Regions from separate parts of the Cytobacillus sp. FSL R5-0569 genome, predicted to be linked through region 1. Evidence: predicted binding sites of a transcription regulator. Region 1 holds the regulator's gene; each other region holds the start of a gene.
What was found. The regulator Rex, encoded in region 1, represses fermentation and respiration genes when NADH is low (regulators of the CRP and FNR family bind a similar motif). The targets are predictions, from matches to a motif close to TTGTGAAATATTTCACAA.
Positions count from the first base shown of each region.

Region 2: the regulator Rex is predicted to act here: its motif matches at 2,326-2,343, upstream of MKX78_RS14875 (formate/nitrite transporter family protein).
Region 3: the regulator Rex is predicted to act here: its motif matches at 3,321-3,338, upstream of qoxA (cytochrome aa3 quinol oxidase subunit II).

Region 1 covers NZ_JBBOWW010000001.1:468,389-473,124, forward strand. Annotated here, with positions in the region: gene tsaD (tRNA (adenosine(37)-N6)-threonylcarbamoyltransferase complex transferase subunit TsaD) at 1-295, shown strand, start outside; gene MKX78_RS02545 (ABC-F family ATP-binding cassette domain-containing protein) at 582-2,507, opposite strand; gene moaC (cyclic pyranopterin monophosphate synthase MoaC) at 2,651-3,133, shown strand; gene MKX78_RS02555 (redox-sensing transcriptional repressor Rex) at 3,157-3,795, shown strand; gene MKX78_RS02560 (DUF4305 domain-containing protein) at 3,825-4,028, opposite strand; gene MKX78_RS02565 (CPBP family intramembrane glutamic endopeptidase) at 4,035-4,736, opposite strand, start outside.
Region 2 covers NZ_JBBOWW010000001.1:2,934,390-2,939,125, reverse strand. Annotated here, with positions in the region: gene fdhF (formate dehydrogenase subunit alpha) at 1-537, opposite strand, end outside; gene MKX78_RS14885 (DUF2294 domain-containing protein) at 983-1,333, shown strand; gene fdhD (formate dehydrogenase accessory sulfurtransferase FdhD) at 1,348-2,139, shown strand; gene MKX78_RS14875 (formate/nitrite transporter family protein) at 2,393-3,193, shown strand; gene MKX78_RS14870 (type III polyketide synthase) at 3,602-4,687, shown strand; gene MKX78_RS14865 (isoprenylcysteine carboxyl methyltransferase family protein) at 4,693-4,736, shown strand, end outside.
Region 3 covers NZ_JBBOWW010000001.1:2,569,091-2,573,826, reverse strand. Annotated here, with positions in the region: gene qoxC (cytochrome aa3 quinol oxidase subunit III) at 1-311, opposite strand, end outside; gene qoxB (cytochrome aa3 quinol oxidase subunit I) at 311-2,257, opposite strand; gene qoxA (cytochrome aa3 quinol oxidase subunit II) at 2,302-3,216, opposite strand; gene MKX78_RS13145 (DUF3889 domain-containing protein) at 4,086-4,415, shown strand; gene MKX78_RS13140 (small, acid-soluble spore protein, H family) at 4,412-4,603, opposite strand.

The DNA.
Region 1 (4,736 bases):
TCAAGAAAGCGTCATTGAGGTATTAGTGACCAAGACCTTAAAAGCAGTAGAGGCATATGATGTGAAACAACTACTATTAGCAGGTGGCGTTGCAGCAAATAAAGGACTTCGTGAAGCATTAACAGAGACCTTTAAGAATAAGGAAGAGATAGACTTAGTCATTCCACCTTTACATTTATGCACAGATAATGCAGCGATGATTGCTGCAGTGGGGGCAATTATGTTCGAAAAAGGGATGTTCTCAGATATGAGTATGAATGCAAACCCAGGGTTAGATATACAGTTTCAACAATAATAATGAAGACTAGTGAATCATGATCATCTATTCACTAGTCTTTTTATTTTTAGTGATGACACAAAGTTATTCACAATATCAAGTATAGTATTGGTGGCATATCATATTGTGGATAATATTAAAATTTTCAGAGTTTTTGTTGATAAGTATCATAATAATTGTGGATAATGTGGAAAAGTGTTGTTTCACCTATTGTTAATCCGTTTGTGCTGTGAATAAAAATGTGGACAATTTACTTGTAGAAAGAAAAGCTGGGGATAATTAAATTATCCCCAGCTACGTTTAATTACATTAAATCTCCCAAATCGCTCCATTCTTCAAGTAACCGCTCGAGTTGTGCTTTTATAGCCTCATTTTTAGTTGTAATCTCGAGGACTTTCTCGTGGTCCTGGAAGATTTCAGGGTCACAGAGTTGTTCATCGTAAGTTTCAATTTGCGCTTCTAACTCTTCGATTAATTGTTCAATTTCTGTTAGCCTTCTTTTTCGTTGTCTTTCTAGTTTCTTCGCTTCTTTATCTTGTTGATAACTTTGCTTTTCTGGTTTAGTGATACTTTCTTGTGGCAGGTCTGCTGATTCAAAAAGCTCTATTTCTTCAATTTCCGCCTTTTTATCCACATAGTAATCATAATCCCCTAAAAATTCCGTTGCTCCACTTGTTGATAACTCAATCACCTTTGTTGCGATCCTATTAATAAAATAGCGGTCATGAGAGACAAAGAGGAGCGTACCTGGAAAATCAATAAGTGCATTTTCAAGAATTTCTTTACTATCAAGGTCTAAATGGTTGGTCGGCTCATCAAGTATGAGGACATTTGCTCTTTGCAACATCAACTTAGCGAGTGCTAATCGTGCTTTTTCTCCACCACTCAATGTAGAGACAATTTTCAAGACATCATCTCCAGAGAAGAGGAAGTTACCTAACACGGTACGGACATCTTTTTCAGGCATGAGGGGGTAATCATCCCAGAGCTCGTTTAATACGGTTTTATTTGAACTCAAATCAGCTTGCTGTTGGTCGTAATAGCCAATGCGGATATTTGAGCCATATTGAAACGTGCCACCTAAAGCAGGTAGCTTGTCTACAAGGGTCTTCAATAAAGTCGACTTTCCAATACCATTGGGACCTACTAAAGCAATGGAATCGCCTCGAGACATGCGAAATGAAATGTGATCACTGATCTTTTCTTCTTGATAGCCAATTGCTAAAGAGTCAGCGGTTAGCACATCATTGCCTGATTGACGATCAATTTGAAAGCCGAATGTCGCTGATTTCTCATCCCCTTGGGGACGATCAATTCGCTCCATCTTCTCAAGCTGCTTGCGCCGGCTTTGTGCACGCTTTGTTGTCGAAGCACGGGCAAGGTTGCGTTGAACAAAGTCTTCTAGTTTCGCAATTTCTTCTTGTTGTTTTTCATACATTTTCAAGTCACGTTCATAATTCGCTGCTTTTTGGTCAAGATATTTGCTGTAGTTACCAACGTATTTTTTAATATGGTTACGTGATAGTTCATATACCTGGTTGACGACTTTATCTAAGAAATAGCGGTCATGTGAGACAATTAAAATAGCACCATCATAACCACTAAGATACTGCTCTAGCCATGACAATGTTTCAATATCTAAATGGTTGGTCGGCTCATCTAAAATCAGTAAATCAGGTTTGGTTAACAATAATTTCGCAAGTGCAAGTCGCGTCCTTTGCCCCCCGCTTAATGCAGAAATTTTTGTATCATAGCTAAACGATTGAAAATTAAGGCCATGTAGTACAGAACGAATGTCTGCCTCGTATTGATAGCCACCTTGTTCTTTAAAGTTGACTTGCATTTGATCATAGGTTTTTAAAATTTTATCGTAAGCTTCACCGTTTTCGATGAGTGTTGCATCGCCCATCTGTGTTTCTAGTAAGCGCAGTTCCTTCTCTTGTTTGCGCAAATAATCAAACACGGTAAGCATTTCGTCCCAAATAGATAGCTCAGATTCTAGTCCTGTATTTTGTGCAAGATAACCGATTTTGGTTTCTTTCGATTGAATAATTTCACCGGAATCATAGGACATATGTCCAGCAATAATTTTTAAAAGAGTTGATTTTCCCGCACCATTACGTCCAACTAATGCAATGCGGTCTCTCGTTTGTACTTCAAGCTTTATATTCATTAATATAGGATCAGCCACAAAACTTTTCGAAAGCTGATTAACCTGTAATAATATCATTATATTTCACCTCTGTTATAGTGATAGTGTACCTTAATCAGGTGAGGTTCGGCAATAAAGTCACTATTTGGATAGAATATATAAAAAACTACATTACACAGATGAATCAAAATAGTGTATCATTTTCATGTGAGGTGTTATGAATGGCTGAATTTACACATTTTAATGAAGAAGGCAGAGCGAAGATGGTGGATGTGAGTGAAAAACCACAAACTGCCCGTACAGCAATTGCTCATAGTAGTATTGAGCTAAATCAAGAAATCTATCAGAAGATTACTGATGGCACAATGAAAAAGGGAGATGTGCTGGCTGTTGCTCAAGTGGCAGGTATTATGGCTGCGAAAAAGACATCTGATATCATCCCGATGTGTCATCCACTTGCCTTAACCGGTATTGATATATCTTTCAATTGGGAAGAGGTAGAGGATCAGTATGTGTTACATATTGATTGTACAGTGAAAACAAATGGGCATACCGGAGTAGAAATGGAAGCGTTGACAGCTGCTACAGCTACCGCTTTAACGGTATATGATATGTGCAAAGCAGTAGATAAAGGCATGGTAATAGGACCAACATATTTAGTAGAGAAAACCGGTGGTAAAAACGGTGATTTTAGAAGGGCTTAAGTAAATGGAATGGAGTGGAGCCTATGTCCAATGAATCAACGAAAATCCCTCAAGCAACGGCTAAGCGATTGCCTTTGTATTATCGTTTTTTGAAAAATTTACACGCATCAGGAAAGCAGCGAGTTTCTTCAGCAGAATTAAGTGAAGCGGTGAAAGTAGATTCTGCAACAATTCGACGAGATTTCTCCTATTTCGGTGCTTTAGGGAAAAAAGGTTACGGATATAACGTAAATTACTTATTAGGATTTTTCCGTAAGACACTCGATCAAGATGAAGTGACAAAGGTAGCGTTAATTGGTGTAGGGAATCTAGGTACAGCGTTTTTAAATTATAATTTTTTAAAAAATAATAATACAAAGATTGAAGTGGCATTTGATGTTTCAGAAAGTAGGGTTGGCACGTCTGTAGGCGAGGTACCTGTCCGTCATTTAGATGACCTAGAAAAGTTGATTGATGAGCACCATATTCAAGTTGTCATTTTGACTGTACCGTCTCATGCGGCACAACCAATTACGGATCGAATCGTTAAAAGTCATGTAAAGGGAATCTTGAACTTTACGCCAGCGCGGTTAACGGTTCCTTCCCATATTCGCATCCATCATATTGATTTGGCGGTCGAATTGCAATCATTAGTATACTTCTTAAAACACTATCCATCATAAAAAGGGAGCTGACCCGCATGGAGTCAGCTCTATTTTTTATCCTCTTTCTTTTTCATACGATAATGCATAGCGATTAATTTAATCCCGCCACCAATATCAAAAGTGGCAAAAATCAAAATGAAGATCGTTAAAAATCCCCAACCTCCACCGTTTTGAAGGTTAATAATTGCAAAATAAATAAATACAAATCCAAAAAGAAGGGAGATAATCCCTGTGAACAAAGGTGTTCTCATCTAACATCATCCTAATCTGCTAAAAATCATTTGTACCGTTTCTAAGTCTGTCATATATTTTTCTAGCTTATCCATATTCAATTGAATCACAACGACAAAGGTATTCATCGCTACATGAGCAATGATCGGTACGAGAATACGATTGGTTTTTACATATAAAAACGCGAACGTAAAGCCCATCGCTGCATAAAGAATTAAGTGCTCAATTTCCCCATGGGCGAGGGAGAAAATTAATGAACTAATCAGTGCTGATAAAAAGAAGTTCAATCGTTTATGCAAGGAACCAAAAATGATTTTCCTGAAAATGATCTCTTCTAAAATCGGCCCAATAATGGAAACAACGATAATCACAAGAGCAGACGTTTCAATTAATGACATAATTTGCTGCGTATTATCTGACCCCATATCAATGCCGAGCATTAATTCAATATTCGCTGCAACGGTCTGAGCAATAAATGCTAGCGGAATACCTGCAATCGCCCACCCGAAAGAAGTCGATAATGGTGCTTGATTCCTCATTGACATCTCTTTGCTTTCTTTCCGTAAAAACCACAAAGTTAAGAGAAGGGTAATTGTAAAACTAATGACAATCCAGAGTGGCGGTGCAATTTTTGCAACCTCATCAAAGCTGTATCCTAACATATTACCTAGAAAAAGAATGGCAGGAACGCCAACGATGGCTGATAATTGCATGGCTATATAAATCAT
Region 2 (4,736 bases), 2.5 Mb from region 1:
TCTTGGTCTTTCTCTTTCCCAATCAATTGAAAGTGTTTCATTTACTTGTAGACTTTGACAAATCTCAACACATTGTCCACAGGCAATACATTGATTTGGATCATAACGATAGAAAGGATGCGACATATCGACAGCCGATTTATCTTCTTTAGGCGTATAAGGATACTTTTGATGCTCAATCTCTAATAATTCAGCTGTATTATGGACTTTACAGTTGCCGTTATTATTATCACAAACTGTACAATACAGTAAATGGTTTTCTAAAATACGGTCCATTGCTTCTGTTTGTGCCTCTTTGGCACGGTTGGAGCTTAAGCTAACACTCATACCACTTTCTGCTACAGTCGAGCATGAGCGCATAAGTTGACCATTTACTTCTACAATACATGTGTCACATGTTTGTATTGGGTCAACCTCTGGTAAATAACAAATCTGTGGATGTTCAATTTGATTTTGATTAATGATTTGGAGAATGGTTTGCCCCTCATGCCCCTCATAATCCACACCATTAATTGTAATGTTTACATTGGAAGTCAATTTTGTTTCCCCCTTACACTTGATCAAACAATGGTTTAAAGAGAATAAAGTGAGTGTTTCTGCTTAAACCAATAAAAAAACCACCATGTACTATACCGCTTTCAAAAAGCGAGCATAATCCATGGTGGAATAGTTAAATAACAACGCTTGCTATTATACCAATCCATACCATTTTTAGTATGTAGAAAGTACCATTGATAGAGAGACAACATGAAAATATTACCCCTCCAACAATTCCACTAGTTATTATAGCGCTAAAAATTAAATTTAACAATAATGAATTTAATCTTATAACGATTACAGTCCAATAGGGTAATTTTGGTATTGTGAAACAGTGAAGCAATCATCGTGCAATTTTTTTCCTATTTGCAGCCCTTTCATTTTTTTTAAGCATGTACTATGATTATACAATTGAGACAGAATCTTATATAAAGGGGTAAAGAAGATGTCAAAAATGGTGCATGAGTTTAATGATATCATTCGTAAATTAAGAAAAGACTTATTTGGTAAGGGACCGGAGAAAATCCACACAGTGTTTGTAGAGAATATGGCCGTTTCGACTTTATACGGTAATCTCACACCGACAGAACAATTTATTTCTCGTACAGAAGATGGCAAAGAAATGGTGCATTCAGCAAGAACAAAAATGATTCAAGATGTATATGCAGAAGGTACGCCAGAAGGAATGGAAGAATTGGTCGGTGCGACGCTGTTACATTTGTTTTCTGATATTAAAGTGGAAGAGAATATGGCGATATCTGTATTTGTATTCGATAAAAATATCATAGATTCATAGAAAGAGGAGAAAAGATGAAGCAAGTGGAAACGAGTCGTAAAATCATACGAGTGACTGGAAATAAAGTTGAAAAAATGGAAGATACCATTGTTACCGAATATGCAGTAACGGTTAAGCTGAATGGAGAAGAGCTAGTCACAATGGTATGTACACCAGAATATATTGAGGACATGGTGATAGGTTATCTTGCATCAGAAGGTATCATAAGATCTTACAAGCATATTAAAGATATATGGGTACAAGAAAAGGAAGGGTTCGTTCATGTTACAACAGATCGTACAAATCCTTATATACAAAACTTCCAAAATAAAAGATATATTACTTCTTGTTGTGGTATGAGTAGACAAGGCTTTGTTTTTGTTAATGATGCATTAACAGCTAAGAAAATGGAAGATGTTAATATTCGATTAACTGTCAATGAATGTAATCAGTTAATGGAACAATTACAAGCGTCTGCGACTACATTTAAACAAACAGGTGGTGTACATAGCGCTGCGCTTTGTGACAAAAATGGGATATTATTAAGCAGAATGGATATTGGTAGGCATAATGCGCTTGATAAGATATATGGTTATAGTTTAAGAGAGGGCATCAGCATGAAAGGGAAGATTATTGTTTTCACAGGAAGAATCTCCTCAGAAATACTTTTAAAGGTAGCAAAAATTGGTTGTGAAATGATTCTCTCAAAATCTGCACCAACAGAGTTTGCTTTGCGCTCAGCAGAGGAATTAGGAATTACGACTGTTGGATTTATTCGTAATGGCAACATGAATATATATACTTATCCTGAACGAATCCTATTATAAAAAGAAATACTTCGCTACACGAAAAAAATAAAAAATAGTCTAGTAAAATTTTTTGTTTTTTGGTAGCATATAGTTTGCAATGGGTAAATGGAAGTAAGGCAAGCACTGTTTTATTTCTTTTTACAAACAATATAAATATGATGACTGATACTTCTGTAGGGGATTGCAGAAGGGTTAGGCAGCATTCTTTGAAATCCTTTACAAAAGTAAGGGATGTCTGAGTGCTGCCTTTTTTATTTAGGGGGTAGTTAGAATGGGATTTAGTAAACCGCAAGAAATTATGGAACAGACGATTGCAACAGGTGTTGCAAAAACGAAAATACCACTTTTGTCGCTGTTGGTTTTAGGCTTTTTAGGTGGGGCATTTATTGCACTAGGATTTTTATTAGACATTCGTGTTATTGGGAATTTACCGGCAGAGTGGGGAAGTTTCGGATCGTTTTTAGGTGCAGCAGTTTTCCCTTTAGGCCTTGTATTAGTAGTATTGGCTGGGGCTGAATTAATTACAGGTAACATGATGTCAGTTGCGAGTGCTTTGTTCTCAAAGAGAATTAGTCTTGGGCAATTATTGAATAATTGGTTTTGGGTGTTATTATCCAATTTTGTAGGGGCACTGTTTGTTGCTTATTTCTTTGGACATGTCGTTGGATTAACAGAGACAGGTCCATACCTTGATAAAACAGTAGCGATTGCTGGTGCAAAAATTGATGATACATTCTTACAAACATTTGTTTCAGCGATTGGTTGTAACTGGCTCGTATGCCTAGCTGTTTGGTTAGCTTATGGTGCTCATGATTTTGCAGGTAAAATTTTGGCTATTTGGTTCCCGGTTATGGCATTTGTTGCGATTGGATTCCAGCACGTTGTTGCCAACATGTTCGTTATTCCAGCTGCGATTTTTGCAGGTTCGTTTACTTGGGTAGATTTCATTGGCAATATCATACCTGCCTTTTTAGGTAATGTAGTTGGAGGGGCTGTGTTTGTTGGCCTAGCTTACTTTGTCTCTTATAAACCAAAAAATGAAACAAAATCTCAGTTGAAAAAAGCTTCATAATAGAAGCACATTCATCATAGCTTACATAAAATAATCTATTAGAGATATTGGATGTGAGCAAATGCAGCAATATTATTGTGATTATTGTAAAACGCTATATAAAGAACAAGGAGTTTGTCGTGTCTGTGGTCAAATCATTGATAAAACGATTATCATTGATGTGCATAAGCAAGGCAATAAATAAGCAATTATAATTGGTAAAGTTTGCGTAATGCCAAGAGAGCCACTTTAAGATATGATAAAAGGGCACAGCAACTCCTTCAAAACACATCTTTCTGAGCCGAATGAGATAACTCATTCGGCTTTTTTTTATGCAAAAAATGAACGAGAAAGATTAAAAACCAATCAATGCATAAATATCCTTATTAAGGAAAAAATACCCGTACATAGACAGAAAGGGAGTTCCTTATGCCAGCTATTTTATCTATCTCAGAAGTACCCCCATCAAATGAAATTACTCAAAATGAAGTGGTAGCATTTGCACGCCACTTATTTGGGCAATCTTTCAAAGATATCGATCGTTTATTAAAAGTATTCCAAAACGGACAAATTGAAAAACGTCATTTTGCCAAAGAACTAGATTGGTTTAAAGAGGACCATAGCTTTGCTGATAAAAATGATGCCTTCATTGAAACGGGAGTAAAACTTGGGTGTGAGGCGATTGAAAAGTGTTTAACAACGAGGGAGTTTCTAAATCAACCTATTAAGTATCAAGAGATAGATGCGATTTTTACGATTACTAGCTCAGGTTTAGCTACACCATCGCTTGAGGCAAGAATAATGAATCTATTACCCTTTTCTGAGCAAACAAAAAGGATCCCAATATGGGGCTTAGGCTGTGCAGGTGGTGCATCGGGTTTATCAAGGGCTTATGAATATTGCTTAGCTTATCCAAAAGCAAAGGTTTTAGTATTAACAATTGAATTATGCAGTTTAACTTTTCAAAGAAATGATCGCTCTAAGAGTAATCTTGTTGGTACTTCTTTATTTGCTGATGGTGTTGCCTGTGCATTAATCGCTGGTGATGAAAGTGGTTATCAAAAATATCAGAAATTGCCTGCCATCCCCCATATATACGGGACACAATCAACGACAAAAAAGGATTCGCTTGATGTAATGGGTTGGGACGTAAAGGATGATGGTTTATATGTCATATTCTCAAGAGATATTCCCACAATTATTGAAGGCTGGCTGAAGCCAAATGTACAGACATTCTTAAATCAATTCTCATTACAAATAACCGATTTGCAACATTTTATTGCTCATCCAGGTGGAAAAAAAGTGATTGATGCTTATCAAGCGTCTTTACAAATTCCTGCTGAGATGACCGCCACTTCACTTGACGTTCTAAGGGAGTTCGGCAATATGTCATCAAGCACAATATTATATGTTTTGCGAAGGTTTTTTCTCCTTGGAAAAAAGGATGATATAGGTTTGGCAACTGCCTTAGGGCCGGGTTTTAGCTCGGAATTACTTTTATTAAAATGGAGGTGAATTAAATGTTTTTTTATTTTCTTCTATTTGTTATTTCTCAACGGTGTAT
Region 3 (4,736 bases), 2.1 Mb from region 1:
GCCCCAAGTACGATTGTTGCAATAAAGAATCCCATCATTGCTTTTTGGCGACCAAGTCTCATCGCGTGAACCATGAGGCCAATTGTGAAACTACTTGTTAATAGAACAAGTGTTTCAATTAATACAGGTGTGATTTCAAAAATTTCAGCACCCGATGGGCCATCACCTGTACCACCTGACAAAATAAAGTAAGATGCAAATAATGTTGCAAATAACATAACTTCCGCACCGAGGAAAATCCAGAAGCCAAGAATCTTTAAGCGATTTTCATCAGTACTGTACTCAAGAGGGAGAGAGTGATCAATCTTCATTATCTTTTACCTCCCAATTCTTTTTCTGTTTCTTCTATTTCTTCAATAGAAATATATCTTCCATGATCATTTTCAAATGATTGATAAGCCATACAAGCGAAAATACCTAGTGTACAAATAATTAACGGAATCCACATTGCAAAGACGAACGAGAATCCCCACATGAAGAAGATAATTCCCATAATGAATGGAATACCACTGTTGTTCGGCATGTGAATCTTTTCAATTTTATCTGGGAATAACGGTGTGCCTTTTTTCTTTGAATCCCAGAATGTTTCATAGGAATCGATCTTAGGCATAGTTGCAAAATTATACTCAGGAACTGGCGTATGTGTAGCCCATTCAAGTGTACGTGCATCCCAAGGATCTGATCCAATATCTCTTGGTGCATAACGGAAACTATAGTAAATATTATAAACGATTAACGCAAATCCAGCTGCTAACATAAGGGCGCCAACCATAGAAATCATATTCCAAATACCAAATCCACTTGCTTCAGAATAAGTGTACATACGTCTAGCTTGACCATCTAAACCAGAGATGAACATTGGCATAAAGGCAACTAATGTACCAATCGCAATAATCCAAGCGCCGATTTTACCAAGACGATCATTTAACATGAAGCCGAACATTTTTGGCCAGTAGTAATAAAGGGCAGCTAGCATTGCGAACACAACCCCAGGAATGATTACCATATGGAAGTGAGCAACTAAGAACATTGTATTATGGTATTGATAGTCAGCTGCTGACATACCAAGCATAACCCCTGTTACACCACCAAGTGTGAAAAGTGGGATAAACAACATTGAGTAAAGCATTGGCGTTGTCATCACGATTTTACCTTTATACAGTGTTAACAACCAGTTGAATATTTTTACACCGGTAGGTACTGCTATTGCCATCGTTGTAATAGAGAAAATACTGTTAACGAAAGCGCCTTGACCCATTGTAAAGAAGTGGTGAACCCATACAACGAATGATAATAGTGAAATGATTACCATTGAAGCAACCATTGATTTATAACCATATAGGTTACGTCTAGCGAAAGTAGAGATTACCTCACTGTAAATACCGAATGCAGGCAAGATTAAGATATATACTTCAGGGTGTCCCCAAACCCAGAAAAGGTTGGCCCATAACATATCCATACCGCCATTTGTTGATGCAAAGAAATGTGTACCGAATAAACGATCTAATGTACCCATTGCAAGCGCAACTGTTAATACAGGGAAAGCAAATACGATAATAACGTTCGTAATTAATGCTGACCAAGTAAACATTGGCATTTTCATTAATGTCATGCCTGGAGCACGCATTTTCAAGATTGTCGTCATAAAGTTGATACCTGTTGCTAATGTACCTAGACCGGCAATCTGTATCGCAATCATATAATAGTTCGTACCGACAGAGGTACTAAATTCATTATCTGCTAACGGGAAGTAAGATGTCCAACCCGCATCTGGTGATCCTCCGATAACGAAAGAGATATTAAATAACATTGCACCGGCAAAGAATAACCAGAAGCTAAGTGCATTAAGACGTGGGAACGCAACATCGCGAGCCCCAATTTGCAGTGGAACAACAAAGTTCATAAACCCGATAATAAATGGCATAGCCATGAAGAGAATCATAACAACACCATGTGTAGTGAATATCTCGTTATAATGCTGTGCATCAAGCAATTTGTTCTCAGGTGCTGATAATTGCGCACGCATCATAATTGCGTCAGCGCCTCCTCGGAATAGCATGAGGATCGCTGCAATAATATACATAATACCTAATCGTTTATGGTCAACAGTTGTTAACCATTCACGCCATAAATAACCCCATTTTTTAAAATATGTTATCCCAACTACAATGGCAATAGAAACAATTGCAATTGCTACCATTGAAGCATAAATAGCTGGACTTGGATGTGGTATGGCAAAACGTTCAAAGAACTCCATCCTGTATACTCCTTTCAGAAGATGTCAATAGACACTTCATCTAATTAATGGCTACTGTGGTCAGTGTGACCTTCGTGCTCATCATGATTTTCATGATTTTCTTCTGAATCTTCATCATTTGATTGATGATGTTCATGCCCTTCAGGTGCTGGGCTAAAGTCTAAATGAGTGCCAGTAAAGGTCATCTTACCTAAGTGACCTGGCTCTAGTAACTCTTCAAATTTATCTTCAGTAATTGGATCAGCTGTTTGATGAACTTCATCTACCCATTCCTCAAATTCAACTGGAGACATTGCTGTTACATCAAACGTATTTTCAGCAAAACCTTTTCCGCTGAAGTTTGCATTTCTACCCATGAATTCACCAGGGTGATCAGCAGCTAAATGTAATGTTGTTACCATATCGGCCATTGCATATTTCTGTCCGCCAAGTTGTGGAATCCAGAAGCTGGTAATTGGACCGAATGAGTAAAGTTTAAATTCAAGTGCTCGATCTGTAGGTATATATAAGTAATTTACTGTTTCAATATCTTCTTCAGGATAGCTGAAGTGCCATTTCCAGTTAGATGATGATGCATATACAACTAATGGCTCCTTATCTTCATACCCTGGTGGTGTTGCTTCAACTTTATAGTTACTTTGGACAGAAACAAATGATAGATAAGCAACAATTAGTACAGGTATTCCGACACAAACTGCCTCCACCCATTTATTTCCCTCGATGTGAGGTGGTTCATAATCTTTTCCTTGTTTAGATGAACGAAATTTAATGAGCATATATGCAAGCATTGCAAAAACTACAATAACAATGCCAGACATTAACCATATGGACATCATAATATCGTTAGCCTGGACTTCGGCCTGTGGACCTTTAGGATTTAGAACAGTAAGTGGTTCACACCCAGCAAGTACAGCGGCAATGGCAACTATAGCCAATAAAAGAGCCCTTTTCAATTTCATTGATGTACCCCTTTCTATCTTTCTAAAAATCTATTGTTTTATTTGAACGTGAATATCACGCCTGTAACCCTATGTTAGTATCATAAATGGTTAAAAACAATTGAATGTGATAGGTGTCACAAAATGTTCATGAACAAATGATGAATTTGGTCACAAAATGTTCATGAAACTGAAAGTAAAAAGAAAAAATAATATTATTTAAATACTCTATTTTAAGAAAAAACTGAAAAATGAATATTGTATCGTTCAATAAATTTTAAAGGTTGCTTCTTTATTTATTATATTAATATAAATGATATTGCGTATTTGACTAACAGTACCCACAAAAAAAGTGTGAAGTCTTCGAATGGTTTTGAAACGGATGAAAAAAGAGGAGGGTTATCTTGTTAAAGAAATTTGATATTGATCAATTTTTAGACGGTGTATATAACCCGACTGATGATATTCATCATTTAATAGAAATAATTGAAATAGATGATTTACTTGAGAGAACAAAATAGGCCTTTATGTCTTCCACTTTTTGTTTTAGATGTTGTACGATTACTTTTATTAAAATAATCATAACTAAAACTAATCAAATGAAATAATAATGAACATTTTCTTATATTTTTTAAAGGCTATGTTGACATTTACGATATAAGGGTTAATGGAACAATAGATAAAGAAAAGCGGGCAAGTTTTAACCATTAACTTGCCCGCTTTTCTTTATCTATTGATATTTACTTTTGCACTAGCAAGTTTTGCTTTGAATTTTTCTTTCATTATATAACCCATTTCCCAAAAAAACTTTCATAAAGAATAAACATTGAAAAGATAGTAAAACTATAAATATTTCCATCAAAAAATAAAAGTGAAGAGGTGAGGAGAAAATGGAGAAAAGAGTGTTTCTCTCAATTGTCATAGTGTTGTTTAGCTATATATTTATTTCAAGCCCTCAAACAAGCTTTGCCGTTTATGATGCACCTTCTTATGCGAAATGGGGTAAAGAAGCGATGATGATCGCAAAGGAAAAATACCCATCAGCAGATATTGTTGATTATCAGCATCTTGGAAAAGAAGTAAAGGATGAGACAGAAATAGAAAAGTTTAAACTTTGGATGCGTCAACAGGAGATAGAATATGGGCTCTATGTGTTTATTGAATATGATAAAGATTCGGAGAAAATCGTCCGTATTTTAACGAAAAAAACGGACCGTTAACGTATTGTATTTTCTTCTATTAATTGTGCGAGTGGAACAACTTGATTCTTATCTACGTTGTTTCTTTCGCACACCCTTGCCATTTTAGTTAATTCATAGAGATCGACAATGACGATATTTACGCCATCGAAAGTTACTTCATATTCGTTTTGACTTTTTAGTAGTTCCCTCGCTCTAGCTAAATCCATAAGTTCACATCCTCTCTCGTAGTATTTTATTCAGTTTGAATATTTAGTGCACAATTCTACCAATAATAAGGCTTTTGATATATACTTAAATAGGCAAACGGTTTAGAAGTTGAATGATTATCAACTTGTAGAC